Regions from separate parts of the Sporosarcina sp. FSL K6-1508 genome, predicted to be linked through region 2. Evidence: riboswitches for the same ligand, from Rfam matches in the RefSeq annotation. Region 2 holds a riboswitch; each other region holds the start of a gene.

Region 1 (10,821 bases), 550 kb from region 2:
GCTTGGAACGCGCGGGCTATGGATATCATAAACACCTAAGCCAATTTCTTTATCATACGTATTGTTCTCAAATGCCGCGATGATTTCGCCATGACTTCTTGATGTTTCAATCGAAATAACATCCGCATCCAGCGCACTAATGGATTGGATAATGCCGCTAAACTCCGAATAACACATATGTGTATGGATTTGCGTGTCATTTTCAACTGAAGCAGTTGCTAGTTTGAACGCATAGACAGCAGCATCCAAATAGCTATCTTTTTTCTCGGGATCAAGGGGCAAACCTTCTCGAAGTGCGGGTTCATCTACCTGAATCATACGAATGCCGTTCTTTTCAAGCTCTTCAATTTCTTGACGAAGTGCAAATGCAATTTGGTTCAATACATCAAAACGAGGAATATCGTCGCGTACAAAGGACCAATTCAAAATTGTCACAGGACCCGTCAGCATCCCTTTTAGCGGTTTAGTCGTTAACGATTGCGCATAGACACTTTCCTTCACAGTAATCGGCTCACTAAATGCAACATCCCCTAAAATGAGTGGCGGCTTGACACAACGTGAACCATACGACTGAACCCAGCCGAACTGCGACACTGCAAAACCTTCAAACTTTTCACCAAAGTATTCGACCATATCCGTTCTTTCAAATTCTCCATGAACTAAAACATCAATGCCGATAGCCTCTTGAATTTCAATCCATTTGTCAATCTGATCTTTAATAAATTGCTCATAGGCCTGATTTGTAATTTCCCCTTTGCGCCATTTGGATCTCGTCTGCCTTACCTCTGGTGTCTGCGGTAAACTCCCAATTGTTGTTGTCGGCAGAAGAGGCAACTTAAAGCGTTGTTGTTGCTCGATAATCCGTTCTGCAAATGGTAATGAGCGATTCACGTCTTGTTCAGTTAACTTTTCGATCGTTTCTTTCACTTCAACGTTTTGCCGGTATTTCGAGTTATTTAGGCGAGTAAGTGCATCTCTGCTTTCTTCAAGCTCTGTCGCAATAGTTTCTGTTCCTTCGTGGACGCCCTTACTAAGGATAACAATTTCAGCAAGCTTTTCATCGGCAAACGAAAGGCCTCCCTTTATAATTGAATCCAATTTTTCTTCCGGTTGTGTACTAACCGGCACGTGGAGCAATGAAGCCGACGGTTGAACAATAAGACGTTCCTTTTCAACAAAAGCCTGAATTTCTTCTAACACTGTTAATTTACTATCCAGATCCGCTCGCCACACATTCCGACCGTCAATGACACCCGCTGCGAGTACTTTGTCTTTAGGGAAACCGTATTTCTGCAGCAATTCAAGTGAATCACCGTGAACAAAATCCAGACCCAATCCTTGTACAGGCAACGCAGCAACTGCTTCATAATTAGCAACTTTTTCAAAATAAGTTTGCAGGATAATTTTTAATGTTGGCACTGCCTCATGGATCTCTGCATATGCCTGATGCACATGTTCAAAATCCTCTTTCGACAACTTGCTTGTAAGAATTGGCTCATCAATCTGAACCCACTCTGCGCCGGCCTCTTCAAGCTCTTTCAACACCTCTATATACAAGGGCGTAAACTGTTTTAATAAAGCCGGGAAATTCTCTTCACCGAAAGACTTTGCCAGTTTAATATATGTAACTGGACCTAAAAGTACAGGCTTACCTTCAATGCCCAACTTTTCTTTTGCTTCTTTATAAAATGCCAATGGACGGTTCTCTACTAGTTTCGGTTTTACACCTTCTAATTCTGGAACAATATAATGATAATTTGTATTGAACCATTTGGTCATTTCAGAAGCAACCCCGTCCTTAGTTCCGCGGGCAATTGCAAAATACGTGTCCAGAGGCACCTTGCCGCCTGCATATGCAAAGCGTTTTGGCACGACACCAAACATAATCGAGGTGTCCAGCACATGATCATATAACGAGAAATCTCCAACCGGAATAAGATCAATACCGAATTCTTTTTGCTTTCGAAGGCTATCTAAACGTAGTTCTTGCGTTATTTTTAAAAGTTCTTCTTCTGAAATTGCTCCATTCCAGAAGCTTTCCAATGCCCTTTTCCATTCACGTTTTCCACCAATTCTTGGGTACCCGTTATTTGAACTTTGTACTTTTACCATCGTATGTTATCCCCTTTATTTTTTATTTTTTATTTTCCATATTTTAATAGACGATACTTTCGGTTTGAATCACCTCCCTTGCAACAACGGCGTCCACTCTGCTGTGTATATACTCCGTTAAATTCACAGTCATGTCGTAACGCATAAAGGGTGTTATTAAATAGATGCCATGAAAATGCTCAAGTGCCACATCGATCAATTCCCTAGAAACTTCTAACCCTTCTCTCGTAGACTGTTCACGATTCCCGTTAGATAATGCCATTCTTGCTCGTACTTGTTCTGTCAACTTAATGCCTGGTACCTCGTTGTGCAGAAATTCGGCGTTTTGCGACGAGGTCAACGGCATAATTCCGATGTATGTCGGTGTCTCAATATGTTTTGTTGCCTCGTAAACTTCTATAATTCTTTCCTTGCTATAGATTGGCTGGGTAATAAAATAATCGGCTCCAGCTTCTATTTTTTTCTCTAATCTCTCAACGGCGCGATCTAAATGGCGAACATTCGGATTAAAGGCCGCTGCCACAGTAAATGACGTTTTCTGTTGCAATGACTTTCCTGACTTTGAAATGCCTCCGTTAAATTGCTTGATAAGTTGAATCAATTCAAAGGATGTCACATCGAAAACAGATGTTGCACCGGGAAAATCGCCTATTTTTGTAGGATCTCCCGTAATTGCCAATAACTCAGTGATACCTAATGTGTGTAATCCCATGAGGTGTGACTGCAAGCCAATCAGATTCCGATCCCGGCATGTCACATGAACAAGGGGTGTGGCCCCAATCTTTTGTTTAACAAGCGATGCCATTGAAGCATTGCAAATTCTTGGGGTCGCCAAGGAATTATCAGCCAATGTGATAGCGTCTACACCTGCATCCTTTAACGCCTGGGCCCCTTCGAAGAATTTAGTCGTATTTAAATGTTTGGGCGCATCAAGTTCAACAATTATCGAATGTCTTTTTTTCACTGTTTCAAGCAATGTTGGTGTTTGCATTCCATTCGTCTTAGACTCCGTAGCCTCTATTTTTGCTTCCTTCTTTTTAACAAGCTTTTCTATAATCGGCTTTCGATTTGGAAGTCCTTTCACTAATGCTTGAATATGTTCTGGCGTTGTCCCGCAACATCCGCCAATTAAACTGACCCCCTCCTTCCTAAAATTCAATGCAAATTTCTCGAAATAGTCAGGTTCATTTTCGTAAAATAATTTACCGTCCTTATATCCTGGATAACTGGCATTCGGATACACCGATAACAGGGCACGCTTCATCACTGGGACAGTTTCTAAAGATTTCAACATATGGTGTGGACCAAGTCGGCAGTTGATGCCGACTATATCAGCGCCTAGATCTTCTAATTGTTGCAATGCGTCCGCAAGCTCCAAGCCATTTTGTAGTACGCCGGCTTCATGCATCGAAACGTTTGTAATGATTGGAAGATCTGTCTCCTCACGTGCTATTTTGAGTACAGTTGTTAATTCATCAAAATCGTAATAGGTTTCTAAAAGTAGTCCATCTACCCCTTCAAGTAGCAGGCAATACAATTGTTCTCTGAAACTGCGCTTGATTTCATCCTTTGTTCCGATAGATGTTCGGGAACCATGAATCCCCCCGATAGTTCCAAGGATGAATGTATTCTCGCCGGCAGCTTTTTTTGCAATTTGGACAGCTGCTTTATTTATTTTTTTTACGCTGTCCTCTAAACCGTGACGTGCTAACTTTATATAATTGGCACCATAGGTGTTTGTTTGTATAATGTCAGCACCCGCCTCAATATATGCCTGATGGATGTGAAGCACCTGATCGGGATGCGTCAAGTTCAGTTCTTCAAAACACAGATCCACCCCATGTGAGTAAAGAAGGGTTCCCATTGCCCCATCACCAATTAAAATGCGTTCTTTCATGGTATCCAGTAATTTCGACAACTATATTTTCTCCTTTCTTTTTCCCACTGCCACAAATATTGTTTTGAAAATCCGTTTTAAAACACCTTCATTTTGAAATTATGTTACTTATTGGAAGAATTTATAAAAACAAAAAAGAGTCTCTTCCTGTATTTAATAAAGGAAGTAGACTCTAAATTTGAATAAGTCTTCTCCTCATCTACCAAGCCGCATTTCCGGCTTGCTGGAATTAGCACCGTGCCAAAATGGCGGTTGCTGAGGTGTCATCGGGCCAGTCCCTATACCTCTCTAGATAAGAAAAACTATTAAGTTGGATTTGTTTACTTATGTTATTACAGACTTTACCTCATTGTTGGAAAATTAGCAACACCTTTTTAAAAAAACATTATATATATTGAAAAAATGAATACAGCATATGCGCTTTACAAGGGTTTTTGGGAGGCCACTGAAAAAGACCCCAATACTTGTAGTGAAATGGAATTCCCACCAATACGGCTTCGACGCCTTGTGGATGGCCTCTATGTGAGAAAGCGCATTTCGTTTTCGGGGATAAGACCTACAACCTGGAGTGCCATAAATCGATCGAATGTGATCAACGAATGTCCCAATACATGAGGAATGGATTAGATATCCTGCTAATATCGCTTCGGCGCTTTGTAGATGCCTCCCGCGATAAGCCGGAAAGGAGAGCACTTGGGAGGGATTGAACTGCATCCCTCCTCAGTCTTATCGCTCCGGCTACCACGAAGTCGCGCCTTCGCTGGATGGTCGATGTGAGAGAGCGCATTTCATTAGCTGTGATGAAATCTGCAATCTGGAGTGTGTCTTTCTTGACTCTAATTCTATATGTTGAACTATTGAATCCGGTGTATAAACTGAGCGAAGGCGCCTTAACAGGGGTAGCCGAAGCCATAAGACTGGCGGCGAAGCTGCTTGGCTTATGGCGGGAGGCATCCCCTAGCGCCGTAGCGGTTCAGTGGAATTCTTTATTTCAATTTATATAGTATCAACTACTACTCACATTATAATCTCGGCATATACATCTCAAAATCACATTTCTCTCGATGATGAACACCCTAGCGCAGGCGCGGCAAAGGGGTCGCCGAAGCCGTAAGACTGGATGCAAAGCGCTAATCCAGGCTTACGGCGAAAGGCACCCCCAAAGCGCCAAGCGATTTACAATCCACACCCCGAACTACAACTCTCTCATTATTGACCGCCATAGCAGATTCAATGGGATTCTTTAATTCAACATATATATTTCATAGTTTCAATTTTTTTCTTCCCGAAATGGCATCTCTGAAATCTTCTTGAATAGTCGTCTAAATAAATAATAATGCCCCTATTGATCACTGCAAATTCTATAACCTTGCATATAATAAATTATAAGAACAATAACGAATCACCGGTTTACCCAGTTGTTGTTCCCGTTGAAGTGAAAGGAGGTCATTGACTTGAAAACTTCCTTAGGCATCTGGATTGGTTGGCTGGCAATTATTTTAGCCGTAGCAGGATTCTTTTATGCCCCTTATTGGTTAGGTGGCGCCGCACTCGTTCTCGGATTAATCTGTTTAGCTTATCCACAAAAAGTATTGGCATGGATTTCAATCATGCTTGGGGTCATTGTGATTTTACTAACAATGTTCCAGTAACCGGCTGAAAAGTCGATATTTCAGGGCATGTACGGTTCCACAACCGCACATGTCTTTTTGTTATGAAGAAATAGGTTTGTATAGAAAACGGACTCCTCAACTGGCACTTTTAAGCTTTTTTTGTTACCCGCCAAATAACCCCTGTCTCAGGAATGGCATTTTTTCCAGCAAAGAGCCCAAAGTCAGCGACATAAAGGACACCACTAACGTCAAAAACGGCATCAATGGGCCGTTCGAAGCCGCCCCCATGCGTTTCTGAAGCTGGGAGACCCGATCGATTCAATGCAAACACATGTACCTGCCCCGTTTGCATATCGATGCGGGAAATACGGTGCCCTACACGGGGTAATTGTTTTCCTCCAGTTGTAACAGGAGCATTTGCTCCGAACTCGGCAATATAAGCATCCCCGACTGGACCAAAGGCAGGGCTTTCATTAAAACTGAATCCCATCACTGCGGAGTGTGCCGGAAAAGTGGCTACTGGTCGGGGAGGTTGCATAGGATGTTCAGCTAAGAGAAATGTTGGCTGTGGTTTTCCCTCTGGTTTAAATTGTGGCGAGGTCACGGGTAATCCCCCGGTGAAATCCGGAAAACCATACCAGAAACCAGGCCGTATCCACTGAAATTCATCCGGTGAGTTGGCGATTGGGCGGCTCCCTCGAACGTCAATCCCATGATTGGCTGCAAATAAACGGTTATAACGATCAAATCGTATTCTGAAAGGGTTGCGTAATCCCCATGAGACTAACTCCAGCTCAGAGCCGTCTGCATTGGCGCGCAATATACTTCCATTTGCACGTGTAATTCCATCCACTGCTTTTCCTGGATAGGCTGCAATCCCAAAAGGTACATACGCACCAGTTGTAGTCAATCGATCTGGAAAGCTATCTAAAAAACTGGACGTTTTAAAGCCCTGTCCCTTCAAGGTAATTCTTCCACCTGGATATTCGTGGAAAAATGGATATTCCTTAACCCAACTATTGTCTAGCCCTACAACCCCACTATTGGTTGCAGTTCCCTGACCAAAATACATTTTCCCATCAGGTCCGAACACCACCCGATTATTATGATGATCCCCGTTACTTGGCAAACCTTCAATGACGTCCTTTTTAGTCCCGTCCGGCAAAATCATCGTGACATAGCGTCGATGTGCAACGTAAATATTGCCCTGGTATTCAGTAATTCCCGTTAATGGAGGATTAAAGCCGTCAGCTATTACGGTAAACCCCTGTTGCGTCAGCTTTAACACTTTGCCATTGCCATCTGTTATCCCAGAATCAGCAACTAACATTTCCCCTTTACCGGTAAAGGTAATATTGATAGGTGTGGTTAAACCGGCAGCAAACACATCGATCGTGTAACCAGGCGGTAATTGGATATCTCTAGGATCAATCTTTCTTGAAGGAGTTTGTTCCATACCGTTCCGTTCAGTCATCTGCTACTATCCCCTCTCCACAGTTTCCTTATCAATCTATTCAACCATTGGGCTTTTGGGCACTCATTCGAGTCACAGCTGCTCTCATTTTCTTATACTATATATAGACAATGTGATATGAGATTTTCTACTGGTTGAAAAGGCTTAACTAAAAGGAGTGAGACCGTGTATTTTAATGAATCCATACCATCTCATCCAAAAGATATTCATCAATTCTTTGACAAGTGGCCAAGTACAAAAAAGATGTCGTTTACGGCTTTGATGACGGCACTTGCAGTAATTTTACAAGCGGCTGGCGGGTTGTTACCCGGAATTGGTTATTTCTTTAGCCCATTTGCCACTGCCCCGATTTTGCTGGCTGCATTGATTTCATTCCGTTCGGGTGTTTCGACTTATGTACTAACTAGTTGTTTATTATTATTAATTCAACCAAGTGAATTGATTATTTTCCCATTCACTACAGGTCTGCTCGGGTTAGGACTTGGCTGGACATTCTGCAAGTTAAATCGGCGGTTTGGGATTTTAATTGTAAATGGGTTATTATTACTGCTTGGTGCTTGTATACCCTTGTACGTTTTCGGCTTTCCGCTATTCGGCCCTGTCATCTCTCCGTGGTTTAACATACAGTCTATGATAGGTATTTTTGGATTTTCCTTAATTTACAGCTGGTTATGGTTAGAATTCGGTCTGTTTCTGCTTCGTAAGATTAACATGGTTTTAGATCTGAAATAAAGTAATGCCAAAAAGACCTTTTGAAAGTTCATTGAACTCACAAAAGGTCTTTTCAGAATTATAAAGTCATTTCCAATTTGTATGGAAAGAGCCTTCTCTATCAGTACGCTCATAAGTATGCGCACCAAAATAATCACGTTGTGCTTGTAATAGATTTGCGCTGGAATGACCTGTACGATAACTATCATAATACGTGAGGGAAGCACTTAAGGATGGAAACGACATACCTGACATCATGCTTTCCGCAACTACATTTCTTAAACCTAGTTGGTACTCTTTTGTTTTTTCTACAAAGTATGGCGCTACCAATAAATTAGCAATACTCGCTTGTGCATCATAAGCTTCACTAATTGTATTTAGGAATTCCGCTCGTATAATACAGCCGCCGCGGAAAATAAGCGCGATGTCTTTTAACGGCAAGTTCCAGCCGTTAAGTTCCGACGTCCTTTTATATTGAGTGAACCCTTGTGCATAAGCACAGATTTTCCCCATATATAAGGCTTGTCTTACATATTCAATCCATTTTTCTTGATCTAACTCTTCATCCCGAGCCTCTGGACCTGCCAATAGACTGGATGCATGCACCCGTTCCTCCTTCACATGGGAAAGGTAACGGGCAAATAACGATTCAGTAATAATTGACACCGGGATGCCATTATCGATTGCTTGTATGCTGGTCCATTTACCTGTTCCATTTTGGCCAGTTTTGTCGAGGATTACATCTACAAGCGGCAAACCTGTTTTATCATCTTGTTTTCTCAAAATGTCGGCAGTGATTTCAATTAGATAACTTTTTAGTTCTCCTTGATTCCACGTTTCAAAAATATCAGCAATTTCATTCAATGGTATATGGAGTTTCTCTCTCAAAAAAGTATAGGCCTCAGCGATAAGCTGCATATCTGCGTATTCAATACCGTTATGCACCATTTTCACAAAATGACCTGCACCTTTTGGACCGATATAAACGCAGCAAGGGATCCCTTCTACTTGAGCAGCAATTTTAGTAAGTATAGGTGCTACTTTTTCATACACTTCCTTATCTCCGCCAGGCATGAGGGAAGGCCCTTTTAATGCCCCTTCTTCACCGCCTGAAACACCAATGCCTAAATAATCGATTCCTTTAGCTTTTAATTCATCATATCTGCGTGCAGTATCTTGGTAATTTGAATTGCCGCCATCCATGATAATATCATCCGGCTCAAGATAAGGTACTAGTGAACGAATCACTGTATCTACAACTTCACCAGCCGTAACCATAAGAAATATCTTTCTCGGTGACTGCAGAGACTGTACAAAACCTTGCACATCATAATACGGATAAATTTGCTCGGGGTTGCTTCTTTCTAAAAGTTGATCAGTTAACTCTCTTGTATAATTATAGACAGCCACCTTTTCACCCTTACTTGCCATGTTTAACGCGATACTGCTGCCCATTACCCCAAGACCAATAATGCCAATTGTATTACTCATATACTTTCAGACCCCTTTCTATATCACTAAACTTAGTAATAAAATAAACACTAAACCAGCTACTGAAATAATCGATTCAAGCAAAGTCCATGTTGCAAATGTTTCTTTCAGCGTCAAACCAAAAAACTCTTTAAACATCCAGAAACCGGCGTCATTCACATGTGATGCAATTAAACTACCCGCCCCTGTCGCTAGTACGACCAAAGCTAAGTTTACATCAGACGTACCTAACATCGGTATAACCAACCCAGCTGTTGTTAAAGCCGCAACAGTCGCTGACCCTAGAGCAATCCTTAAGATAGCTGCGATAATCCATGCAAGCAAGATAGGTGATAAGGAGGTGTCACTGAATAAATCAGCTACATAACCCCCAACACCACCATCTATGAGTACTTGTTTAAATGCCCCGCCGCCGCCAATAATTAAAAGCAGCATGCCGATGTTTGCAATTGCGATAGAACATGAATTCATCACTGCTTTCATTGGGATATTTCTAGCTAATCCCATGGTAAAGACTGCGAGTAATAAAGATAACAACATGGCTGTTGAAGCGTTTCCAATAAAACGTACGATTTCAAAAGCCCGGTTATCTGTAATATCCATCGTCTTCTGTACCATCGAAATAACCGTGGCAATAGACATTAAAATAACAGGAAACATTGCTGTAAATACACTGATTCCAAAACCAGGTGTTTCTTCTATTTTAAACGTTTTTTGCTCACCTAAAGATGCAATATCCCCTGTTCTATTGAACGAATCAGGAACAAGTTTTTTAGCAAGCTTGGTAAATAAAGGACCGGCAATAATGACGGTCGGAATGGCTATAATGAAACCATAAAGTAAAACTTCACCGATATTTGCCCCATATTCTCCTGCTATTACTGTCGGCCCCGGATGCGGCGGTAAGAAACCATGCGTCACGGAAAGGGCGGCGGCCATAGGGATTCCCAAATACAAAATAGAAACCCTTAATTGTTTTGATATTGTAAATACGATTGGAATTAATAACACTAATCCTACTTCAAAGAATAAAGCGATACCGATAATGAATGAAGCAACCACAACAGCCCATTGGATATTCTTTTCTCCAAATTTGTCGATGAGGGTCATCGCAATGCGTTGTGCCCCTCCGGCATCTGCAATTAGTCTTCCCAACATTGCACCAAGACCAAATATCAGCGCTAAATGACCTAGTGTTCCGCCCAGTCCAGCTTCAATTGAGGAGACAATGCTATCCAGCGGCATCCCTAAGGCTAAAGCAACACCGAAAGAGACAATGATTAAAGAAACAAAAGTGTTTAATTTAAAGCCCATGATTAAAACAAGTAACGCAATAATCCCTATCGCTACTATAAATAACGGCATAACAATCTCCTCCTATATATTTCGAATAAATGTATACAGCATAGGCGCCTTATAAGGTTTAGCCGCAGCAGATTCAATGGATTCATTATTTCAACATATATATTTAAAATTATTTTTTTATTAAGCTTCTTTGATAACTTGCGATGCTTGTGTATTCA
Region 2 (10,821 bases):
ACGAATGTCCCAATACAGGAGGAATGAATTAGAAATCCTTCTAATATCGCTTCGGCGCTTTGTGGATGCCTCCCGCGATAAGCCAGAAAGAAGACCACTTTCAGTCTTATCGCTCCGGCTACCACGAAGTCGCGCCTTCGCTGGATGGTCTATTTGAGAAAGTGTATTTCGTTTTTCGGGGATGGGACCTACAACCTGGAGGGCCATAAATCGAGCGAATGTGATCAACAAATGTCCCAATACAGGAGGAATGAATTAGATATCCTGCTAATATCACTTCGGCGCTTTGTGGATGCCTTCCGCGATAAGCCAGAAAGGAGAACACTTTCAGTCTTATCGCTCCGGCTACCACGAAGTCGCGCCTTCGCTGGATGGTCTATATCGAGAAATCGCATTTCGTTTTCGGGGGTGAGGCCTACAACCCGGAGTGCCATAAATCGATTGAATGTGATCAACGAATGTCCCAATACAGGAGGAATGAATTAGAATTCCTGCTAATGCCGCTTCGGTGCTTTGTGGATGCCTCCCGCGATAAGCCGGAAAGGAGAGCACTTTCAGTCTTATCGCTCCGGCTACCACGAAGTCGCGCCTTCGCTGGACGGTCTATTTGAGAAAGTGTATTTCATTAGCTGTGATGAAATCTGCAACCCAGAGTGCGTCTTTCTTGACTATAATTATATATGTTGAACCACTAGTGTTGCATAAATAATGATTTAAAATTCTTACTATTTATTTTTACGGCGATGAGCCAAAAAGATATACACTCCAATAAAGGTGGTCCGTCCATTTGGTTTTTATTTACAATTAGACATTTGCGGCAACGACAGTTTAGTTGTTACGGGACTGCTGTCCCTTTGATTTTACGAATCCAAATATGTGCAGGTTTCCAAAGAGAAGCCTTTAAATAGCGACTAATTTTCAAGATTTTATGTTTACTCCGTGTCTTTATTTGCACCAACACATTCAAGCAATATACGATGAGTGCGATATATACCTGATTATGAATGGCCCATTCGCTTTGACCATAGAACTTTTTGATGTTCAAATGTTGTTTGATCCATTTAAAAAACAGTTCAATTGCCCAGCGTGATTTGTACATCTCGGAGATTTCGTCTGCACTCAGGTCAAACCGATTGGTGATGAGTTGTAGTTCATTCCCTTTCGAGTCTATTACTTTGAGTAAGCGAAAGATGTTTTCAGCACGATTTTGAGTTGTACCAATCAACACCGCTTGATCCGATAATACCGTTGTGCCTTCTGGCAATTGGAAGTCTTCACATTCATGGATTACTGCATTTTTACGTAGTCTGGATAAGAAAAAGTAGCCGTCATCTGTCATGCGATCGAAACGTTCGTAATCTAAATATCCACGGTCGAAAACATACATGCATTCCTTGTCATCAACCATGACTTCAAGCTGATTACGATCATGTTCATTCGCTGTTGTAAGCACAGCTTTTTCAGGATAGGACGTTCCTTTTTCCATAAACACAAGACGTAAATGAAGCTTTACCCCAGCTTTCGTTTTGCGGAATTTAGCCCATCGGTGATTGGTTAAATTGAGTGGCAATGTGCTCGAATCAATGATTTTTAAAGGCATAGTGATTTTGGCATAATTTGTTTTTTGATGAATTTGCGCGACTAAATCAAGAAAAAGTTGTTGAAATAGCACGGGATTCATTCCATTGAGCCTGCGGGATAATTGAGAAACGCTTATAGAATCAAGGTTTGTGCTGACTTGAAGATGTTTATTAAAAAGACAATCACTCAGCGCGTGCAGACTTTCCGTTTCATGAAGCTGTGCAAAAAGCAGTAATTTTAAGAATGAATCTGTCGTAAGTTTCTTCGTATAAGCATCTAATCTCATTGTTTTCACGTTTTCTTCAACTAATTGAATATTAATAGGTGAAAACCATTGTCCAAATGAAGTTTTTCGTGTAATCTTGTCCATGAGTAGTTCCTTTTTTAGTGGATTTGGACGGGTTACCACCTGACTTTATCCATTATAAAGGAATTTTTTTATGCAGAAAATAAAGTTAGTGAACATTTCGGGAACTTTTTATATTGAATATATTTTAATGCAACACTAGTGATGTTGAACAAATGAATCCGGTGTAAAAACTGAGCGAAGGCGCCTATTCGATGCCAGTTGCTGTCACAATTCGAAGGACGTGAATTGTGTCAGTAACTGGACACCGGGTAGCCGAAGCCATAAGACTGGCGGTGAAGCTGCTTGGCTTAGGGGAAGCCACTGAAAAAGTTCTTTTTTTGTAAAGACCTAGTTGATTGTAGTGGAGAGCGGCGACTCCAGCGGGAACAGCGCGAGCTGAAGACCCCGCAGGAACGTAGTGACGAGGAGGCTGAAGCCGTGCCCGCGGAAAGCGTCCGCTCGGAAAGGAAATCAACGGGATTGAAGGAAATCGTACTTTTTCAGTACCCTCGCTTATGGCGGGAGGCTACCCCTAGCGCCGTAGCGGTTCAATGAAATTCTTTATTTCAATATATAGTATCGAATAGTAATCACCTTATAATCTCGGAATATACATCTCAAAATCACATTTCTCTCAATAATGAACACTCTAGCGCAGGCGCGGCAAAGGCGTCGCCGAAGCCGTAAGACTGGATGCGAAGCCGCTAATCCAGGCTTATGGCGAAAGGCTTCCCCTTTGCCGCCAAGCGTTCTACAATCCACGCCTTGAATTACAACTCTCTCATTGGTGAGCGCCACAACAGATTCAATGGGCTTCTTTAATTCAACATATATAATATACAATCAAATTCATAATGTTTCATTAATTATATAAATTAAAGTATAGAATACGCTATATAAACTGGGTGTAGGCATCCCCTAGCGCCGAATTGGGTTTGAAGGAAATCTTTTATTCACTAATATTTAGAATGACAGTGCATCAATTATTTGCACCAAACAAAGTAATCTTATAAAAACTGCTTCTAACAAAAAGACGCTGAAAGACAAGGCAAATTCCCTCGCTTCCAGCGTTTATACTAACTTATTGTCCCGCTTGTTCTTTCAATGCAGCAGCTCTATCTGTCTGTTCCCACGGCAAATCAATGTCTGTGCGACCGAAGTGACCGTATGCAGCTGTTTGTTTATAAATTGGACGGCGTAGGTCTAGCATTTTGATGATGCCAGCTGGACGAAGGTCAAACAGTCCACGCGTTAGCTCAACAAGTTTACTTTCTTCGACAGTACCTGTCCCAAATGTATCAATAGAAATCGAAACGGGTTGAGCGACACCGATTGCATAAGCAAGTTGGACTTCACAACGGTCTGCAAGTCCTGCAGCGACGATGTTCTTCGCAACATAACGAGCCGCGTAAGAAGCAGAACGGTCGACTTTCGTCGCATCTTTCCCAGAAAATGCACCGCCTCCATGACGGGCATAACCGCCATATGTGTCAACAATAATCTTGCGACCTGTAAGACCCGCATCCCCTTGAGGGCCCCCTATTACGAAACGGCCAGTCGGGTTAATAAAGTACTTCGTGTCTTCATCAATCAGATTTTCTGGTACAACCGGATTAATGACGTATTCCTTAATATCACGCTGAATTTGTTCAAGAGTCGTTTCTGGGTGATGCTGTGCTGAAATAACAATTGTATCGATTCGTACGGGCGTATTCGTTTCATCATATTCAATCGTCACTTGCGTTTTACCATCCGGACGCAAGTACGTAAGCGTTTCGTCTTTACGTACTTCTGCAAGACGACGTGAAAGTTTATGCGCTAAACTGATAGGTAACGGCATCAGTTCGGGTGTTTCATTACATGCGTAACCGAACATCAGGCCTTGGTCACCTGCTCCAATATCTTCAAGTTCGTCCTCTGTCATTGAACCTTCTCGCGCTTCAAGTGCTTGGTCCACGCCCGCAGCAATATCGGCAGATTGTTCGTCAATGGCAGTTAGGACTGCAGATGTTTCCCAATCAAAACCGTATTTGGCACGCACATAACCAATTCCTTTAACAGTTTCCCGAACAACTTTTGGAATATCAACATATGTGGATGTTGTAATTTCTCCAGCAACAAGGACTAGGCCTGTTGTGATTGTCGTTTCACATGCAACGCGTGCATTCGGATCCTCTTCTAGAATCGCGTCTAGAATCGCGTCCGAAATTTGGTCGCACATTTTGTCTGGATGCCCTTCAGTTACCGATTCTGAAGTAAATAGTCGGCGGTTAGTCATTTCGTTTCCTCCTTATATCCTACGAGATTGATACGGTACTCATATGTCCCATGTAGAGTCTTTCCATATGTGGAATAGACTACAAGCCATTTCGAGCTCTATACACGAGGATTAAGGGCGATATCATATAAAAAGCCCTTCGCTCACGTAATAATACATGAGGAAAGGCATGATTTCAAAAGCACCTTTCACTCTTATCATACAAGGACTGTGCCTTGCTACAGGTTTGGCACCTTCGCGCAGACCAATTGTCATTGCAGGTTGCCGGGTTTCATAGGGCCTGACCCCTCCACCAGCTCGGGATAAGAGTATCCGTTCAACTATATATGCTACGAAATAACTTCGTGCATGTCAAATCTTTTTGCCTAATTTGCAACTAAATGCTTGAGGTTTGAATTAGTATAGTTTATTATTCTTAATGTGTTATACTATTTAAGAAATGTGATGACACCCAATTATATGGGACTATACGCAAAGGACGGTACATAATTATGATATCTGCGAAAATTAGCGACGACCTTAACAAACTTCTTTCTGGTGAAAATGTAAAAGTTCAACTTTCAGTTCCACAGCTTGTTGAAAAAGCGATCTCACGAGGTGAAGCCCAACTGACTTCAGATGGAGCAGTTACGGCTCAGACAGGAAAGTATACAGGTCGTTCTCCTAAAGATAAATATATTGTCGAGGAAGCGTCCTCCAAAGACAAAATCGATTGGGGCAGCGTCAATCGTCCAATCTCTTCCCAAAACTTCGATTCACTATATAATAAAGTGATTAATCATTTGAAAACAAAAGATGAGCTGTTCGTCTTTAACGGTTTCGCTGGTGCAGATCCTGCTTCACGTCTTTCCATACGCGTCGTGAATGAATTTGCATGGCATAACCTGTTTGTTCACCAGCTGTTTATCCGTCCGACAGAAGAAGAGCTAGCAACACACGAAGCACAATTTACAATCGTATCGGCTCCTTCATTTAAAGCGAATCCTGCAATAGACGGCACGAATTCTGAGACATTCATTATTGTCTCAATGGAAAAACGTATTGTTCTTATCGGCGGAACTGAATATGCCGGCGAAATGAAAAAGTCAATCTTCTCTATTATGAACTACTTACTTCCTGAACAAGATATCATGCCGATGCACTGTTCTGCAAACGTCGGGGAAGATGGAGATGTTGCATTATTCTTTGGTCTCTCTGGAACAGGCAAAACAACGCTTTCTGCAGATGCTAACCGTAAATTGGTCGGCGACGATGAACATGGCTGGTCTGATACTGGTGTATTCAATATCGAAGGCGGCTGCTATGCAAAATGTATTAATTTATCTCAAGAAAAAGAACCTGAAATTTTCGGCGCAATTCGTTTCGGATCCGTTTTAGAAAACGTTGTCGTTGATCCCGATACGCGCATTCCCGATTATGACGATGGCACATTGACAGAAAACACACGTGCAGCATATCCGATTCAGGCAATCGATAATATCGTCGATCCTTCTGTAGCAGGTCATCCGAAAACAATCATTTTCTTGACGGCAGATGCATTCGGCGTACTGCCTCCAATTTCTAAGTTAACGAAAGAGCAGGCGATGTATCACTTCCTAAGCGGTTTCACTTCTAAACTTGCTGGAACTGAGCGCGGAGTCACTTCACCTGAAGCCACTTTCTCAACTTGTTTCGGATCACCTTTCCTTCCACTTCCAGCGACAGTATACGCTGAGATGCTCGGGAAGAAAATCGATGAGCATGGTGCACAGGTCTTCCTTGTTAACACAGGCTGGACTGGCGGCGTCTATGGCGTCGGTAAACGTATGGATCTCAAATATACACGTGCAATGGTACGCGCAGCACTTGCAGGTAAATTGAACGATATTGAAACAGAAACGAACGGCGTATTCGGCCTTGAAATGCCAACATCCATTGAAGGCGTTCCAACAGAAGTGTTGAACCCGCGCAATGCATGGGCAGACGGTGATGCTTACGATGTAAAAGCAAACGAATTGGCAAACATGTTCCGTGAAAACTTCAAGAAATTCGGTACAGTTTCTGAAGATATTTTACGTAAAGGCGGACCAGTTGCATAACTAAAACTGAAACGGATTAGCACATTCACTTGTGCTAATCCGTTTTTTTGTGCGACGAAACTGTAATTGCTACACTTCTCTCCAATTTGCACCTTTTCCCACAGATAAATGCTCCAAACTTTTCACGTTGAAAATTAATTTAACCCTATTCACTTCCCTTGCCTTCTCATCCAACCACATAAATCACGTACAAGCTGAGCGTTCATAGCAGGTGGGATGAAGTGCGTGTACTCAGGAAAGTACCATGTTTCATAGACTTTATTGTGTTCAGATAATGCGTTTTCAAGTAATCTTGCTTGTTGGAAGGACACATTCTCATCAATCATGCCGTGAATGATGAGTACGGCTGCCTCAATTTCATCTATACGAAACAATGTCGTTCGTTTCCTGTATTCATCTGGCATATTGTTCGGTGTACCGCCGATAACCCTTTTCATCATCCTTCGCATATCTACCCGTTCTTTGTATGTAAATATGATATCGGATACACCTGCCCATGTAACGACCGAAGTGATATCATCTCTTAAAATAGCAGTCCAAAGTGCCATGATACCGCCTCGCGAAAACGCAAATAAATGAATTCTTTCCGCATTTATTTTCCGGCTCTGCTTCAGCACATCGACAGCGCTCACTGCATCTTGACGGTCTGCCCCTGCAAACTCATCCCGGCCTTCTCCTCCCCTATTCCCACGATAATAGGGTGCGAAGACAACGAATCCCTGAGAAGCAAACTGGGCGATTCTAGCAGGACGAACCATTCCCATATGCTGCATACCGCCCCTTAAATAGATAATGCCTTCATAATTCCCCGCTGCAATTGGTTCCGCCATAAGCCCCTTCACTTTCAAACCATCTGATAAATATGTAATTTCTTCAAGGCTGACATTCGGGTTTGGAGAAGGATAAGACCTGCTATGAACAATAGCACCATCATGACTCATGTTCTTCCACCCACTTTCTTAATACTTCCATTCCTGTATCTTTCATATGAAAACTTAATTCTTCGCAAGCATCAAGTTCTTCATTTGACATCCACAGTGCGCCTTCCGTTTCGTAAAGTTTCGGATTATCAGCAATTTCTACAACTTTTCCTGTAAAAACTGCTTTACAAAAGGTGATATTGCTCTGAACGACATACTCGGCGAAATTAACAAGACCTGAAATAGTCACGCCTGTTTCTTCAATTGTTTCCCGAATAGCTGCTTCCTCGATTGTTTCTTCCACTTCTGCTTTTCCGCCCGGAAATTCGATTCCTCTTAATGAATGTCGAGTTAGCAGCCATTTCCCATTATGTTTAAGTATAACGAGAACGTGTCTTGCTGGCATTCCAAACTGGTTCATTCCAAATGTCAGCTCAACACGCCCGCCATTTATATCATTAAATTCAAGCATGGTGATCACGTCCTTTTGTACAGTCTAGCGAAGGACAGCAATCCTTTCAACGGAAATACGGGAGCTTCTCGATAAAACGCTTCGACTTCTCATCCGTGAATTCATGAATAAGTGCATAAATCTTCATCGTGCGTTGATCGACGTTATGATTATTCCGCCCATAGTGATAAGGCATAAACGGTAAATGCGCTCTCAGGAAATTCCGGAATTCCAGTTCGTCTATCTGTTTAAATAAACGATGAAAAATCGGAATATACTCACGTTCGACATCGACCTCATATTCCCACGGTGAATCATCCGCCTGATAATAAATTTGTTGGTTCACGACCGAAACGTACATTTTGTATTTTTCCATGCCAACCATCCTTTTTTTCTTTTTAGCATGGCTCAATATGAATAAAAGCATGCATCCCCTTTTACTGGAGATACATGCTTTTTCTCAATTTACGCTTGCACGTCAACCGAAGCTCCCTTATGAGGATGGGCTGCAGCAGGCTGATCAGATAAACCTTTCAGCATTTCTGTTGCAGCTGAAGTGTTCATTGAAAGAGCATTGTTCAATACGCTCATCTGAACAGTCGATTGTAAACTTCTCAATTGACTTGCCATGATGGAGGTCATATCCACTTGCCATCACTCCTTTCACAAGCTTATTATCGGCATTTTTCTAGTATTTTCAATAAAAAATAATTATTTGTTATCTTCACCGAGAAATGCATTCAGCATCCATTGATGTTTTTCGATACTTTGATATGTCGCGTTCAACAAGTCTTCCGTCATATCGTCGCCATCTTTCGCAGCCAGTTGCATGCCTTTTTTCAACGATTTCATAATTTCACCGAAATCATTAACGACAGTTTTCACCATGCTGTCTTCTTTTTCATCTCCCGTTGCTTCTTTCACGACAGATTGTTCAAGATGTTCTTTCAGCGTTGCTACAGGATCTCCGCCGAGTGTTAAAATACGTTCTGCGATTTCATCCATATGTAACGTCGCTTCATTATAAAGTTCTTCAAACTTTACATGTAACGTGAAGAAATGATGACCTTTTACATACCAGTGATAGTTATGGAGTTTCGCATACATCACCGACCACGTGGATACTTGAACATTCAATTCATTGATAAGTTCTTTAGACATAAAAAATCTCTCCCTTTTGTTGTTAGCTATAATTCATCTCTCTGTTCATTTACCACCAAACCCACTACAATAAACCTAGAGGCATTAATAGGGAGTAATCGAAATGAAGAAAATCTTGATCGGTATCATTAAATTATATCAAAAAATTATTTCGCCATTGACACCGCCTTCATGTCGTTTCTATCCAACCTGTTCCCACTATGGGATTGAAGCGGTTGAAAAGCATGGAGCATTAAAAGGTTCCTGGCTTGCTGTACGCAGGATTTCAAAATGCCATCCATTCCATGAAGGCGGTTTTGACCCAGTGCCGGAGAAGGATTCGGACAAAATGTAGGATTAATAGCAAGACGGTTCGGCAAGAATGCTGAGCCGTTTTTCTTTGTTCAAAATAAAATTGCTCATTTAGTTGCCAAATCGGAATCTCTCTTGTATGATAAAAAAGCAAGTTACCTAAATCGGAATCATTACTATTAAAACACGGAGGATATTACCCTATGAACAAGAAACTATTATTAATCGTTTCACTAATTACAGTTTTACTACTCGCTGCTTGTGGCACTAAAGTTTCAACAACAGAAAAAGCTGCAACCGGAACAACTAATGATAAGCTCTCCATTTATACAACTGTCTATCCACTTCAATACTTCACGGAACGAATCGGCGGCGACTATGTGGATGTGAAGTCTATTTATCCCGCTGGCTCGGATGAGCATACATTTGATCCTACTCAAAAAGATATGATGGCACTTGCTGATTCAGATTTGTTTTTCTATGTGGGACTTGGGCTTGAAGGTTTTGTGGATAATGCTAAGAAAACCTTGAAGAATGAACATGTAAAAATGATAGCGACGGCCGAAGCAATTCCTGAAGAAATGCTTGATGAAGGACATGAAGAACACGAAGAACATGAAGGTCACGAAGATCATGATCATGGCAGTCTCGATCCGCATGTCTGGATTTCACCAGTGCTAAGCGTCGAACTTGCAACTTCCATCAAAGAGGCATTAAGTGAAGCGGCTCCCGAAATGAAAGTTGAATTCGAGAAGAACTTTGACCAATTGAAAGTTGAACTTGACGAACTCGATGGTAAATTCAAAGAAATGGCGGACAATGCCCCATCTAAAACGTTCTATGTTTCACATGCGTCATTCGGTTACATTGCCCATTCTTACGGCCTTGAGCAAGTCGCCATTGCAGGACTCAATTCTCAGAGTGAACCTTCACAAAAGCAATTAGCCGAAATCGTGAAAGAAGCAAAAGAAAGGAACGTCCACTCTGTACTATTTGAACAGAACGTATCTTCCAAATTAACAGAAGTCGTCCGCAAAGAACTCGGTGCTGAATCACTTATGCTTCATAATCTAGGTGTATTGACAGTTGATGATATAAAAAACAACGAAACTTATTTTTCTTTGATGGAGCAAAACATCGAAACGTTGAAAAAAGCATTGAGTGGTAAGTAATTAAAGTAAGGCCGTCCCGTATACCGATCTTCTGGTATACGGGACGGCCTTTTTTGCGATTTGCTATGACAGTCCAAACTCTACCTTTACTCCGAGTCCAACAGTTCTTTCAACTTACGCCGCAATAATTTCTTGGATGCATTTCTTGGAAGTTCGTCGATAAAGCGAAATAGTTTCGGTACTTTATAGCGGGCCAACCGCTCTTCACAAAACGATGTTAACTCTTCCGCGGTTACATTTCCTGACACAACAACGAACGCAACCGGGACACTTCCCCACTCGGAATGTTCTTGCCCGCAAACACCTGCCTCACGGATATTCGGATGCGCTGCAAGTACATTTTCAATTTCGGCCGGGTAAATATTTTCACCGCCTGAAATAATCAAGTCAGATCTTCTATCAACAATGTATAAATAGCCTTCTTCATCAAGATAACCGATATCGCCTGTCGGAAGCCAGCCATCGTCCAATGGATCTAAACTTGCGAAACGGCCGATATAGCCAGGCGTAACGTGGGGACCGCGTATAAATACTTCCCCT
Region 3 (10,821 bases), 530 kb from region 2:
ATTTCTCCAAAGCCTCTCTCGTTGGATTGCCCGACCGGCTGTAGTCATATGGTCCAAAGCCATCAAAACTTTCTTGATGGAACGTGGAAGATAAGTAAATCGGAACATTAACAGCCCCTGATTTCCGCTCGTATTCTCCCCTTGTGGATGCGTGAATGATAGTTGTTTCTAATCGCTCTTCATTCAAACTCATGGCACTAGCACCTCACTTTTCAAAGTTGCAAATACTTGCTTCAAATCTGCAATCAAATCATCCGCTTCTTCTACTCCAACAGAAAAACGTAAAAGCCGGTCGCAGACACCTCGACGTATCCGTTCTTCTCTCGGGATATCTGCATGTGTTTGCGTTGCTGGATAAGTTATAAAACTTTCCACCCCGCCCAGACTTTCCGCAAATGTAATGAGTTGCAGATTTTCAAGAAACGGTCCGACCGATTGACTGTCATTTAATCGAAATGAGAGCATACCACCTTTGCCTGGATAGAGAACGTCTGCTACAAGCGGTTCATCTTTCAAAAAGTCTACGATTACTTTTGCATTTGCATCATGCTGTTTCATCCTTAAATGCAGTGTTTTCAACCCCCTGATTATTAACCAAGAATCAGAAGGGGAAAGGACCGCGCCGATTGCGTTATGGTTGGCAGCCAATTTTTCGCAAAGTTTCTCGCCTTTTGCTATGACAAGACCAGCGAGAACATCATTATGCCCGCCGATATATTTCGTTGCGCTATGCATGACAATATCGGCGCCTAGTTCGATTGGTCTTTGGAAATAGGGCGTTAAAAACGTGTTGTCGACAATTAACAGTAAATCATGTTTTTTTGCGAGTTCGGCATACTGAAGAATATCGAATTCTTGCATTAATGGATTCGTAGGTGTTTCGATGAAGAGTGCCTTCGTCTTCGGCGAAATCAACTTCTCGGTTTCATTTACATCAGTAAAATCCGTGTACAACGTGTGGATTGAATAGACATCAGAATACTGTTCGAGTAAGCGGTATGTGCCGCCGTAAATATCTTCTGGAACAATTAATTCATCACCGGGACGAAACAGGGTAAGGATTAACTGAATCGCCGCCATGCCGGAACTGCAAGCGAAACCACCATCTCCACCCTCCAAGTTAGCAATGCCTTTTTCTAAAATGGAACGGGTCGGATTTTTTGTTCTTGTATAGTCGTAGCCAGTCGATTGGCCGAGACCCTTATGCTTGTATGCAGTTGATAAATAAATCGGCGGATTGACAGCACCTGTTTTCGAATCACTGTTATTGCCTAATTGCACTAGAATTGTTTCCAAACTTCTTTTTGTCATTATAGTCACCCTTTTCTTTGAAATAAAAAAAGAGACCCTCTGTAAGAAGAGGGTCCCCGAAATATCGCAGACAATCTTCTTATCTTCTAGGGAAATGGACACCTAAAGGAATTAGCACCGTACCTGAACAGGTTGGTTGCTGAGACGTCATTGGGCCATTCCCTCGGTCTCTCTTGATAAGAATAAAATATGAAATTATGTGAAAAAACAATTTCCATAACTTTAGCACGCTATGGAAAATAAAACAAGGGGTAGATTGTTAATGCTTCTCCCTGAGTTGTTGCATACGTTGGTTGAATAAACTGGGATATGATAAAAATCCAAGTAATGCGCTTGTCACTGCCGCTGTCGTCAATAATAGGAAGATAATGAGCAACTGGAATTGAACCGCTTGAATGGGGTCGGCGCCTGCGATAATTTGACCGCTCATCATGCCGGGTAACTGGACTAAGCCCATTGTCTTCTGACTTTCGATAGTTGGGATCATACTTGCCTTAATCGCATTGATGAGCTGCCTATGGATTGCTTGTTTTGGCGTTCCGCCGAGTGAAAGGATAAGTTCTGTTTCGTCACGATAGGTTTCGACCTCGGCTGTAAATCGATTTAGAAAGAGAATCGAGAGAACCATTGAGTTACCAATGACCATACCGCTGATTGAAATGATATATTGCGCGGTTGGCGGCACAATCTGGAAGCCTAGTAAAATGCTTTGTGTAAGCACTTCGATAAAAACTAATGTGATTGCGATTTTCCACGTAATTCCCTCGATTGCTTTTCCTTTCTTCCGTGCGTTTTGCGTCGCTGCCGCGATCATTAATGTAACCATCAATCCGATGTACAAAAGATTTTCGGAATCGAAGACGAATTTGAGAATATATCCTACAGCGAGCAACTGGATAATGGATCGGACTGTTGCAATAAGCGTATCTTTTTCCAACCCTAAGCGCAGTGTTTTCGATAGTAGGAGGGGGATGATAACAAAAATAAGTGTGATGGATAACGTCAAATAACTCATTCTTCGCCTCCTTGTACAAACTGCTTCACGAATTCATTTGTCGGCGATTTCAATAAGTCACTTTTGCCCGTTTCAATGACTTTACCGTCCATAAGCACCCAGGTATAATCGCCGATTGATAACGCTTGCTGCAAGTTATGTGTAATCCAAATGATTGTCACGCCGTATTTCCGATTGATTTTAACGATCAACTCTTCAATTTCATGTAATGATGATCGGTCCAAGGCGGAGGTTATTTCATCCAGCAATAGGATTTCAGAGCGATTAATCAGTGTACGGGCGATTGATACTTTCTGCCGTTGTCCACCTGACAAATCATCCGTTTTCCTATGTAAAAACTGTTTATCCAACCCGACGTCTTCCAGAATTTCAACCGCATTCTGTTCAGGCATTTTTTCACCTTGAAGTTCCAAAGGGAGTGCTAAGTTATGGAAGACGGTACCTTTTATCATTGGTGCACTTTGAAGGGCGATTCCGACATGACGGCGGAGTTCAACCGGCTCATATGTGAGAATTGGTTTTTCATGAATATAAATCTCGCCGGAAGTGGGGGATATCAAACCATTACATAATTTGAGCAACGTCGTTTTTCCTGCTCCGGATGGGCCAACAAGCGTAGTGATTTTCCCTTTTGGAAAGGAACCCGTTATGTTTTTTAAAATATGTACATCATCAATGGAATAATTGACGTTATGAAAATGCAAGGCAGGTTCATAAAAATTAGACATTCAATTCGCTCCTACTAACTTCTTATTTATATAGCGTATTTTATCATGCAAGAAAACTCTATTATAGTTCTAAAAAGTGTTTGTTGCTAATCGTTCATTGGTATTTGTCTACCTTTATTCCCCAGAAAGGAAGATTTACTTTTATTGAGGAACAAATGAAACTTGTTAGTGATCAAGATCGTATATGTATTAACTGGAGATGAGAAAATGCCGACATGTAAAAATTGTAACCGCAAATGGAATTGGAAGAATACGTTCATCAAGTTCCTTCGATTTAGCAGTGGAGTGGAGTGCTCGTACTGCGGTGAAAAACAGTTTGTCACTCCCGGTTCTAGAAAGCGTACAGGCCTGATATCCATTGCTCCTATTGTGACACTTATTCCAGCAGTACTATTTGAAGCCCCTTTGCCGATTGTCATTACAAGCTTGATTGTAACCACGGTTTTAGCAATGACTCTTTCTCTATACATGATTGAATTATCGAATGACGACGAACCGCTCTGGTGAAAATACCATCCACAGTTTTAAACATGCATTCATAACTACTTCAACACGGTATTCAAACTGCAAATTAGGCAAATGTCAAAACAAGACCGAAAAAAACGTAATGGAGGTGCAGACCAATGGAGAAAAATAGGGAAGCTAACGTGTATTGGACATTGCTTAAGCATTCACAATGGAATATGTATATCGCTGCAACGACAGAAGGTCTTTGCTATATCGGTAGCCCAAATGCGCCATTCGAAGAACTTGTCACATGGGTGAAGAAGTGGATTCCGAGTTATACGCTGTCTGAAGAGGCGAGTATCTTGCAACCATATACGATGGAGTTGGTCGACTATTTGAAAGAGCTGCGTAAGGATTTCTCATTGCCAATCGATCTTCACGGCACACCTTTTCAACAATCTGTCTGGAAGGCACTGCAAGAAATCCCATATGGGCAGACGGTTTCATATTCGGATATTGCCAAGAGGATTGAAAAACCGACCGCGATACGAGCAGTCGGAACCGCTATCGGCGCGAATCCAGTATTGATAATTGTACCTTGTCATCGTGTCATTGCAAAAACCGGTAAGTTGGGTGGTTTTAGGGCCGGTTTAGAGATGAAAGAGGAGTTGCTGAGGGTAGAAAACAGCATAGTAATATAAATGGGAAATAAGATCGTTTATTAAGTTAGACCGAATAAAGGCCATCTTACAAGAGGTGAAAAAAGACAAGAGGAAAATTCAAAATCTCCTCTTGTCTTTTTTATTTTTTAGTTTTTGGAGCAGATACAGAAATCACCTGTTCTTTATCCGTTACATCTAGTACGTCAAGAAGGAAAACGAATACGGGAATACCGATAATGAGTCCCCATACGCCAAAGAAGTTTTGCGAGAAAATGAGTACGATAAACGTGTAAAAAACGGGTAAATCTGTTTTTGAAGACATTAGCTTTGGATTTAAGATATATGCTTCTATGGCATGAATAATCATTACTGCAATGAAAACATAGACAACTTTTAGAAATCCGCCAATTGTAAAAGCAATCAACGTTAATGGAATCAGGGAAATGATTACACCGGCAACAGGAATGAGTCCCAAAAAGAAAATCATGATTGCCAAGCCAATTATTTGCGGGAATCCAAGTACAATCAAAACGATTACAGACAAGAAAGTATTGACGATCGCGATGATAAATTGGGCTTCAATTACTTTTCCGAATGTCCGAGCAAATTTTTTGCCGAAGAATTCAATTTCATAATAGAAAGGAGCAATCTTACTATCTTTAAATTTGTTTGTAAACTCAATTAAACGCGGTTTTTCCAACAAGAAAAATAGGCTTAATAGTAAAGCGAGCATTACTTGAATACTTGTTTTACTAATATCAGTAAAGTATTTTAGTAGAAAAGAAAAACCATTTTCCAAATAGGCTGCAATTTGATTACTTGAGATAATAGATTCCAAGTATTTAAGTAGTACACTGTCATGTGGTTGTGAATAGAAGGTGGTAATTCGTATAATAAGTTGGCTGATTTCCGAGGTGATTAAAGGTAAATATTTTACGATGCCTATCGTAAGTATTCCAACAATCAATGTATACATTAAAATCACTAATAATTTACGATTTAACCGTACACGCTTTACCGTAAATTCAACAAGCCGGTTTAATAAAAATGCAAAAATAAATGTAAGTAAGATGATATTCATCATACTTCTAACACTGTAAAGAATTAATATAATCAAAGCGAAGATAAGAATCCGCCGTGGTCCCTTTTTTTCGAAAATATCCAATACACCATTCATATGATAATAGCTCCTTCATAATTAATTAAAAGTGAACATGACTGATAGAACCTTTCATTTTAGTATTAACATGATTGGTTGAGATTACAAGCTAAAAACTAGTTTTTTATAAAAAAAAGTTATGCAAATGGGAGATGAGATAATAAATACAGAGGTTGCAAGTGACTCAAGATGAAATTCCGGGTATATCACCGCTTTTACTAAAGCCTTTTTGTTTATTCTAGCAAAGATCAGACAAGTAATAGAATGACGTTATATAGAAGGTATGACTGATTTAAAATCGAAAAGGAAGTGTAATAAAGAAGGAGTAAGCAGCTGAAATTGCATCTTTGGCATCGCCTTATGGATGGGAAGGTGGTAATTCACTCGTTCTCGAAAGTTTTTGATGAACGTGTATCTATCTTTGGGGAGCACGGACGAAATTCCATCATACCATTAACGAAAAAACTACGCAGGGATTCGATTTTATCGCCTCCCCACGCAGCAGAAATCTGGATAATGGTGCAGTGATCGCCGAGCAACCCGTACATAAGGAGTTAAGTGTTTTATCACAAAAGTAAGCAGTGTTGACAGCCTATATTTGGTGAATCAACACATATGGCGCTGAATAAATGTATACAGCGTAGGCAGCTCCTAGCGTAGTAGCGGAATCATTGGATTCCTTATTTCAACATACTAGAGCAACTTTTATTTTTCAGTAGAACGGTATAAATCAATCATTGCCTTTTTCCGATCACCCAGAGTTGCAAACTCTCTTGACAATTCTTCGTGAATGCCGTTTTGGTCTATCTTGCCTGTTTTTATTTTTTCGGATAAAGTTTCGTTCTGCTTTGATTCTTTCTTGTTGTCTTCTTCCATAACAATACCTCCCCGTTTCATCAATCCCCTTTAATATGGCACTAGCAACTAAAATCATTCATCAATTGAGGAAATGAGAAATAGGATTGTCAAATCATGTTATGTTAAGTCGGTTTTAGGGTAAATAGTGTATACTTGTACCATTAGAATGCGGAAGAAGGAGATTGACATGAGTTCGAAATATGCAGATGACAGCTTGGCTTTACATACGGATTTATATCAAATCAATATGGCGGAATCATACTGGGCAGATGGTATCCATGAACGGAAGGCGGTTTTTGAACTGTTTTTCAGAAACTTGCCGTTCGGTAATGGGTATGCGCTATTCGCAGGGCTTGAGCGTGTTCTCGATTACTTAAGAGAATTTCATTTTAGCGAAAGTGATCTTGCTTATTTGAGTGACGATCTTGGTTATAAAGAAGATTTCATTTCTTATTTAAAAGAACTCCGTTTTACAGGTGATGTCTATTCGATGGTTGAAGGGGAACTCGTTTTTGCGAATGAACCGATTATTCGCGTGGAAGCAACGCTTATCGAAGCGCAGCTGATGGAGACAGCCCTGCTTAATATCGTCAACTACCAGACATTGATTGCGACAAAAGCGAGCCGCATCAAACAAGTTGTCAAAGACGAAGTTGTGATGGAGTTCGGGACACGCCGTGCGCATGAGATGGATGCGGCGATTTGGGGAGCACGAGCTACATTCATTGGCGGTGTTGAGGCCACGAGTAATGTCCGGGCAGGAAAAAGATTCGATATACCCGTAGCTGGGACGCATGCCCATTCAATGATCCAAGCATATAAAAGCGAATACGAAGCATTTCATTCATATGCTAAGAGACATAAGGATTGTGTATTCCTTGTAGATACTTATAATACAGTGAAAATCGGTATTCCAACGGCTATCCAAGTTGCAAAAGAACTTGGCGATAAAATCAATTTCATCGGTGTCCGTCTCGACAGCGGGGATATTTCATTCCTATCAAAAGAAGCGCGTCGTATGTTGGATGAAGCCGGATTCACGGAAGCACAAGTTGTCGTTTCAAATGATCTGGACGAATATACTATCCTCAACTTGAAGGCTCAAGGCGCAAAGGTTGATGTGTGGGGAATCGGAACGAAATTAATCACAGCATATGACCAACCGGCATTAGGAGCAGTTTATAAAATTGTGTCGATTGAAAATGCCGAGGGTAAAATGGAAGACACGATTAAAATCTCGTCAACAACAGAAAAAGTGACAACACCTGGACGGAAAAAATTATATCGCATTATCGACTTAGAAAACGGCAAGGCTGAAGGGGATTATATTACAATGCATGATGAGGATCCTGCTTCCGAAAAACGCATTAAAATGTTCCACCCAGTCCACACATTCATCTCGAAGTTTGTTACGAATTTCGAAGCCAAAGACTTGCATGTGAAAGTGGTAGAGAATGGGAGCGTCATTTATGTTAATCCGACACTTCAACAAATGCGTAACTACGCAAAAGAAAACCTTGAATTGTTATGGGATGAATATAAACGATCTCTAAATCCTGAAGAATATCCAGTCGACTTAAGCCAGAAATGTTGGGACAATAAAATGCGTAACATCCAGGAAGTCCAGGAAATGGTGGAAGACTTTATTAATCAATAAGGAGGTTTATCGATTATGACATTACAAGACAAGATCATTGAAGAGCTGAAGGCGCAACCCGTTATCGATCCTGAAGAAGAAGTGCGGAAATCAATCGACTTTATGAAAGAATATGCAAGGAAAAATGCGTTTCTAAATGGTTTTGTGTTAGGGATTTCAGGTGGACAGGATTCAACACTTGTCGGAAAACTTGCCCAGCTGGCTGTCGATGAATTGAACGGTGAGGAAGGAACGGAACGCTATAAATTCATAGCAATCAGATTGCCTTATGGTTCCCAGTTTGACGAGGATGATTGTCAAGATGCACTGGAGTTTATTAAGCCCACGATGATTTACACCGTTAATATTAAAGAAGCTGTCGATGCGAGTGCACGTGCATTAACGGCTGCAGGTGTTACGTTGAACGATTTCGCTAAAGGAAATGAAAAGGCGCGGGAACGGATGAAAGTCCAATACTCAGTTGCATCAATGCATGATTGCATTGTGCTCGGGAGTGACCATGCGGCGGAAGCAATCACTGGATTCTATACGAAGTTTGGAGATGGTGGTGCAGATCTTATGCCGCTATTCAGATTGAACAAACGCCAAGGGAAAGAGTTGTTGCGGGAACTTGGCTGCCCTGAGCATCTCTATATGAAAGTGCCAACAGCAGATTTGGAAGAAGATAAACCAGCATTGCCTGATGAAGTTGCACTTGGTGTTTCGTATGACGATATCGATGATTATCTTGAAGGGAAAAAGCTGCCGGAAGGACCGCGTACAGCAATTGAGAACCATTTCCTGCGTTCGCAACACAAACGGCATCTGCCAATTACTATCTTTGATGATTTCTGGAAGTGATTTATGGGGCTCCTACCGGGGGCCTTTTCTTTATTTAATGAAACTATAACGTTTTTTGTCTGTGGAAAAACTGCGAGAGGGAAAATTTCAAGTCCAGACACAAATACCTTGGTGCTTGTCCTTTTGTTTTTTTCATTATTACACCTGAGTTGTGTGAAAATTAGATATCCTGTATTATGAGGGTATGTTTTGTTAATTTTCGGATAAGTTGAGTGTACTATACAATTGGGGGAACTGAAATGATATATAAAGAGATGATTGAAAAAGTATTAACAAATATTGAAAAAGTAATGATCGGGAAAAGAAATATCGCCGAATTGAGTGTGACCGCGCTTCTGGCCCGAGGACATGTTTTGCTTGAAGATGTACCGGGTGTTGGAAAAACAATGATGGTAAAAGCATTAGCCAAGTCAATTGGAGCAGACTTTAAGCGCATCCAATTTACACCTGACTTGCTTCCGTCGGATGTTTTAGGCGTATCGATTTACAATCCAAAAGAGATGGAGTTTGAATTTAGACCAGGGCCAATTATGGGGAATATAATCTTGGCCGATGAAATAAATAGAACTTCACCTAAAACTCAATCCTCTCTACTGGAAGGGATGGAAGAGTCCTCAGTAACGATTGATGGAGAGACCATGCAGATACCCCAGCCGTTTTTTGTCATGGCGACACAAAACCCGATTGAATATGAAGGGACATATCCTTTACCCGAGGCACAGCTGGATCGATTTTTATTCAAGCTGAAAATGGGCTATCCAACAAAGGCTGAAGAGATCGAAGTGTTAAATCGCGCTGAAAAAGCGGTGCCTATTGATAATTTAGAAACAGCTATCTCACTTGCTGATTTAATAGAACTGCAGGGCGCTGTAACCAATGTTTTGGTCGACGATACCATAAAGTCCTATATCGTTGAATGTGCCATGCAGACGCGCGATAATCCATATGTCTATTTAGGTGTAAGTCCCCGTGGATCACTTGCGCTTATGAAAGCGTGTCAGGCGTACGCTATGATAAAAGGCAGAGCCTATGTCACGCCTGATGATGTCCAGTATTTAGCCCCATTTGTTTTTGGCCACCGTATGATCCTTAGGCCTGAAGCGAAATATGAGGGGATTTCCACTTCGGAAATTGTGGATCGAATTTTGACAAAGGTACGTGTCCCTGTAGACAGGGTTCCATTGAAATGAGAACTGTAAAAAAAATGGCCGATATGTCGGGCCGATTACTATTTGTGTTGTTCGTTTTGATTTCTGCGTTTGTGTTTGCAATGTTTCAAGGCGGTATTGTAAGTTGGACAGTTTTTTATATCATTTTACCGTTCATAATCTACTCGCTATTATTGTTTTTCTATCCAATGTCAGAACTGACCGTGAAACGTACCATTCGGACGCCTCAAGTGCAAAATGGGGAGAAGTTAATAGTTTCTTTATCAATAAAACGTAAAAGTCGCTTTCCCTTACTTTATACGGTAGTGAGTGAGAATTGGGCAGATCGCGAAATCGCCATTATGGGAGGCGAAAAATTAAAGCGCTTATTTATCTTTGGATTCCGCAAAGAATTTGAGTGGGAATATGAAATTGAAAAGATGCCACGGGGCGAGCATATACTCCAGGGAGTGATGGTTGAAGTATCTGATTTTTTCGGCTGGCTACGGAAAACGAAATTTATCGAATCAAAGCATACAATTCTGGTGTTTCCAAAAACAACAGGTATTCACTATGTGCCATTCGACACCCAATATGATCAAGGTGTGATGGCTTCTCCATTGAGTATCGTCAAAGATACGACAATGGCAACGGGAGTGCGGAATTATCAGTCGGGAGACCGAGTGTCTTGGATTCATTGGAAGTCATTTGCCAGAACGCAGACATTGATGACAAAAGAGTTCGAGGATAGAAGATCGCAAGAATTATTTCTAATTTTGGATGGCAGAGCGGCACCGCTTTTTGAGGAACTAGTAGAACTTACCGCTTCTATTGTAAAAGAAGCTTCAAGTCATCAAGCAGGTCTTGCATTAATGACAACTGGTCCAGAACCTTCTTTATTTCCGTTTATCCAATCAGAAGAGCAACTTCATAGGTCGCTAGTTCACTTGGCGAAAATTAAGCCCGCTGGAAAAGAGGTTGCAGACTCGCTCGCTG

Evidence for each region. Region 2 has a riboswitch for S-adenosylmethionine ahead of metK (methionine adenosyltransferase). Riboswitches for the same ligand answer to the same signal wherever they lie in the genome.
Region 1: another riboswitch for S-adenosylmethionine. It lies ahead of MKZ11_RS07210 (bifunctional homocysteine S-methyltransferase/methylenetetrahydrofolate reductase); the one in region 2 lies ahead of metK (methionine adenosyltransferase).
Region 3: another riboswitch for S-adenosylmethionine. It lies ahead of MKZ11_RS07255 (methionine biosynthesis PLP-dependent protein); the one in region 2 lies ahead of metK (methionine adenosyltransferase).

Annotation. Positions count from the first base shown of each region.
Region 1 covers NZ_JBBOXF010000001.1:1,460,499-1,471,319, reverse strand. Annotated here, with positions in the region: gene metE (5-methyltetrahydropteroyltriglutamate--homocysteine S-methyltransferase) at 1-2,112, opposite strand, end outside; gene MKZ11_RS07210 (bifunctional homocysteine S-methyltransferase/methylenetetrahydrofolate reductase) at 2,156-4,030, opposite strand; SAM riboswitch class I at 4,202-4,308, opposite strand; gene MKZ11_RS07205 (hypothetical protein) at 5,464-5,661, shown strand; gene MKZ11_RS07200 (PQQ-dependent sugar dehydrogenase) at 5,771-7,096, opposite strand; gene MKZ11_RS07195 (hypothetical protein) at 7,262-7,828, shown strand; gene gnd (decarboxylating NADP(+)-dependent phosphogluconate dehydrogenase) at 7,895-9,298, opposite strand; gene MKZ11_RS07185 (GntP family permease) at 9,317-10,663, opposite strand; gene gntK (gluconokinase) at 10,773-10,821, opposite strand, start outside.
Region 2 covers NZ_JBBOXF010000001.1:2,007,728-2,018,548, reverse strand. Annotated here, with positions in the region: gene MKZ11_RS10165 (IS4 family transposase) at 836-1,951, opposite strand; gene metK (methionine adenosyltransferase) at 3,012-4,208, opposite strand; SAM riboswitch class I at 4,400-4,517, opposite strand; gene pckA (phosphoenolpyruvate carboxykinase (ATP)) at 4,700-6,286, shown strand; gene MKZ11_RS10150 (alpha/beta hydrolase family protein) at 6,436-7,227, opposite strand; gene MKZ11_RS10145 (NUDIX hydrolase) at 7,217-7,678, opposite strand; gene MKZ11_RS10140 (transposase) at 7,725-8,033, opposite strand; gene MKZ11_RS10135 (putative motility protein) at 8,123-8,275, opposite strand; gene MKZ11_RS10130 (Dps family protein) at 8,369-8,818, opposite strand; gene yidD (membrane protein insertion efficiency factor YidD) at 8,922-9,152, shown strand; gene MKZ11_RS10120 (metal ABC transporter solute-binding protein, Zn/Mn family) at 9,313-10,281, shown strand; gene MKZ11_RS10115 (o-succinylbenzoate--CoA ligase) at 10,368-10,821, opposite strand, start outside.
Region 3 covers NZ_JBBOXF010000001.1:1,477,117-1,487,937, forward strand. Annotated here, with positions in the region: gene metC (cystathionine beta-lyase) at 1-193, opposite strand, end outside; gene MKZ11_RS07255 (methionine biosynthesis PLP-dependent protein) at 190-1,311, opposite strand; SAM riboswitch class I at 1,388-1,494, opposite strand; gene MKZ11_RS07260 (ABC transporter permease) at 1,571-2,326, opposite strand; gene MKZ11_RS07265 (ABC transporter ATP-binding protein) at 2,323-3,054, opposite strand; gene MKZ11_RS07270 (TIGR04104 family putative zinc finger protein) at 3,223-3,561, shown strand; gene MKZ11_RS07275 (methylated-DNA--[protein]-cysteine S-methyltransferase) at 3,678-4,202, shown strand; gene MKZ11_RS07280 (AI-2E family transporter) at 4,303-5,340, opposite strand; gene MKZ11_RS07285 (hypothetical protein) at 5,683-5,850, shown strand; gene MKZ11_RS07290 (hypothetical protein) at 6,028-6,198, opposite strand; gene MKZ11_RS07295 (nicotinate phosphoribosyltransferase) at 6,368-7,837, shown strand; gene nadE (ammonia-dependent NAD(+) synthetase) at 7,853-8,677, shown strand; gene MKZ11_RS07305 (AAA family ATPase) at 8,917-9,867, shown strand; gene MKZ11_RS07310 (DUF58 domain-containing protein) at 9,864-10,821, shown strand, end outside.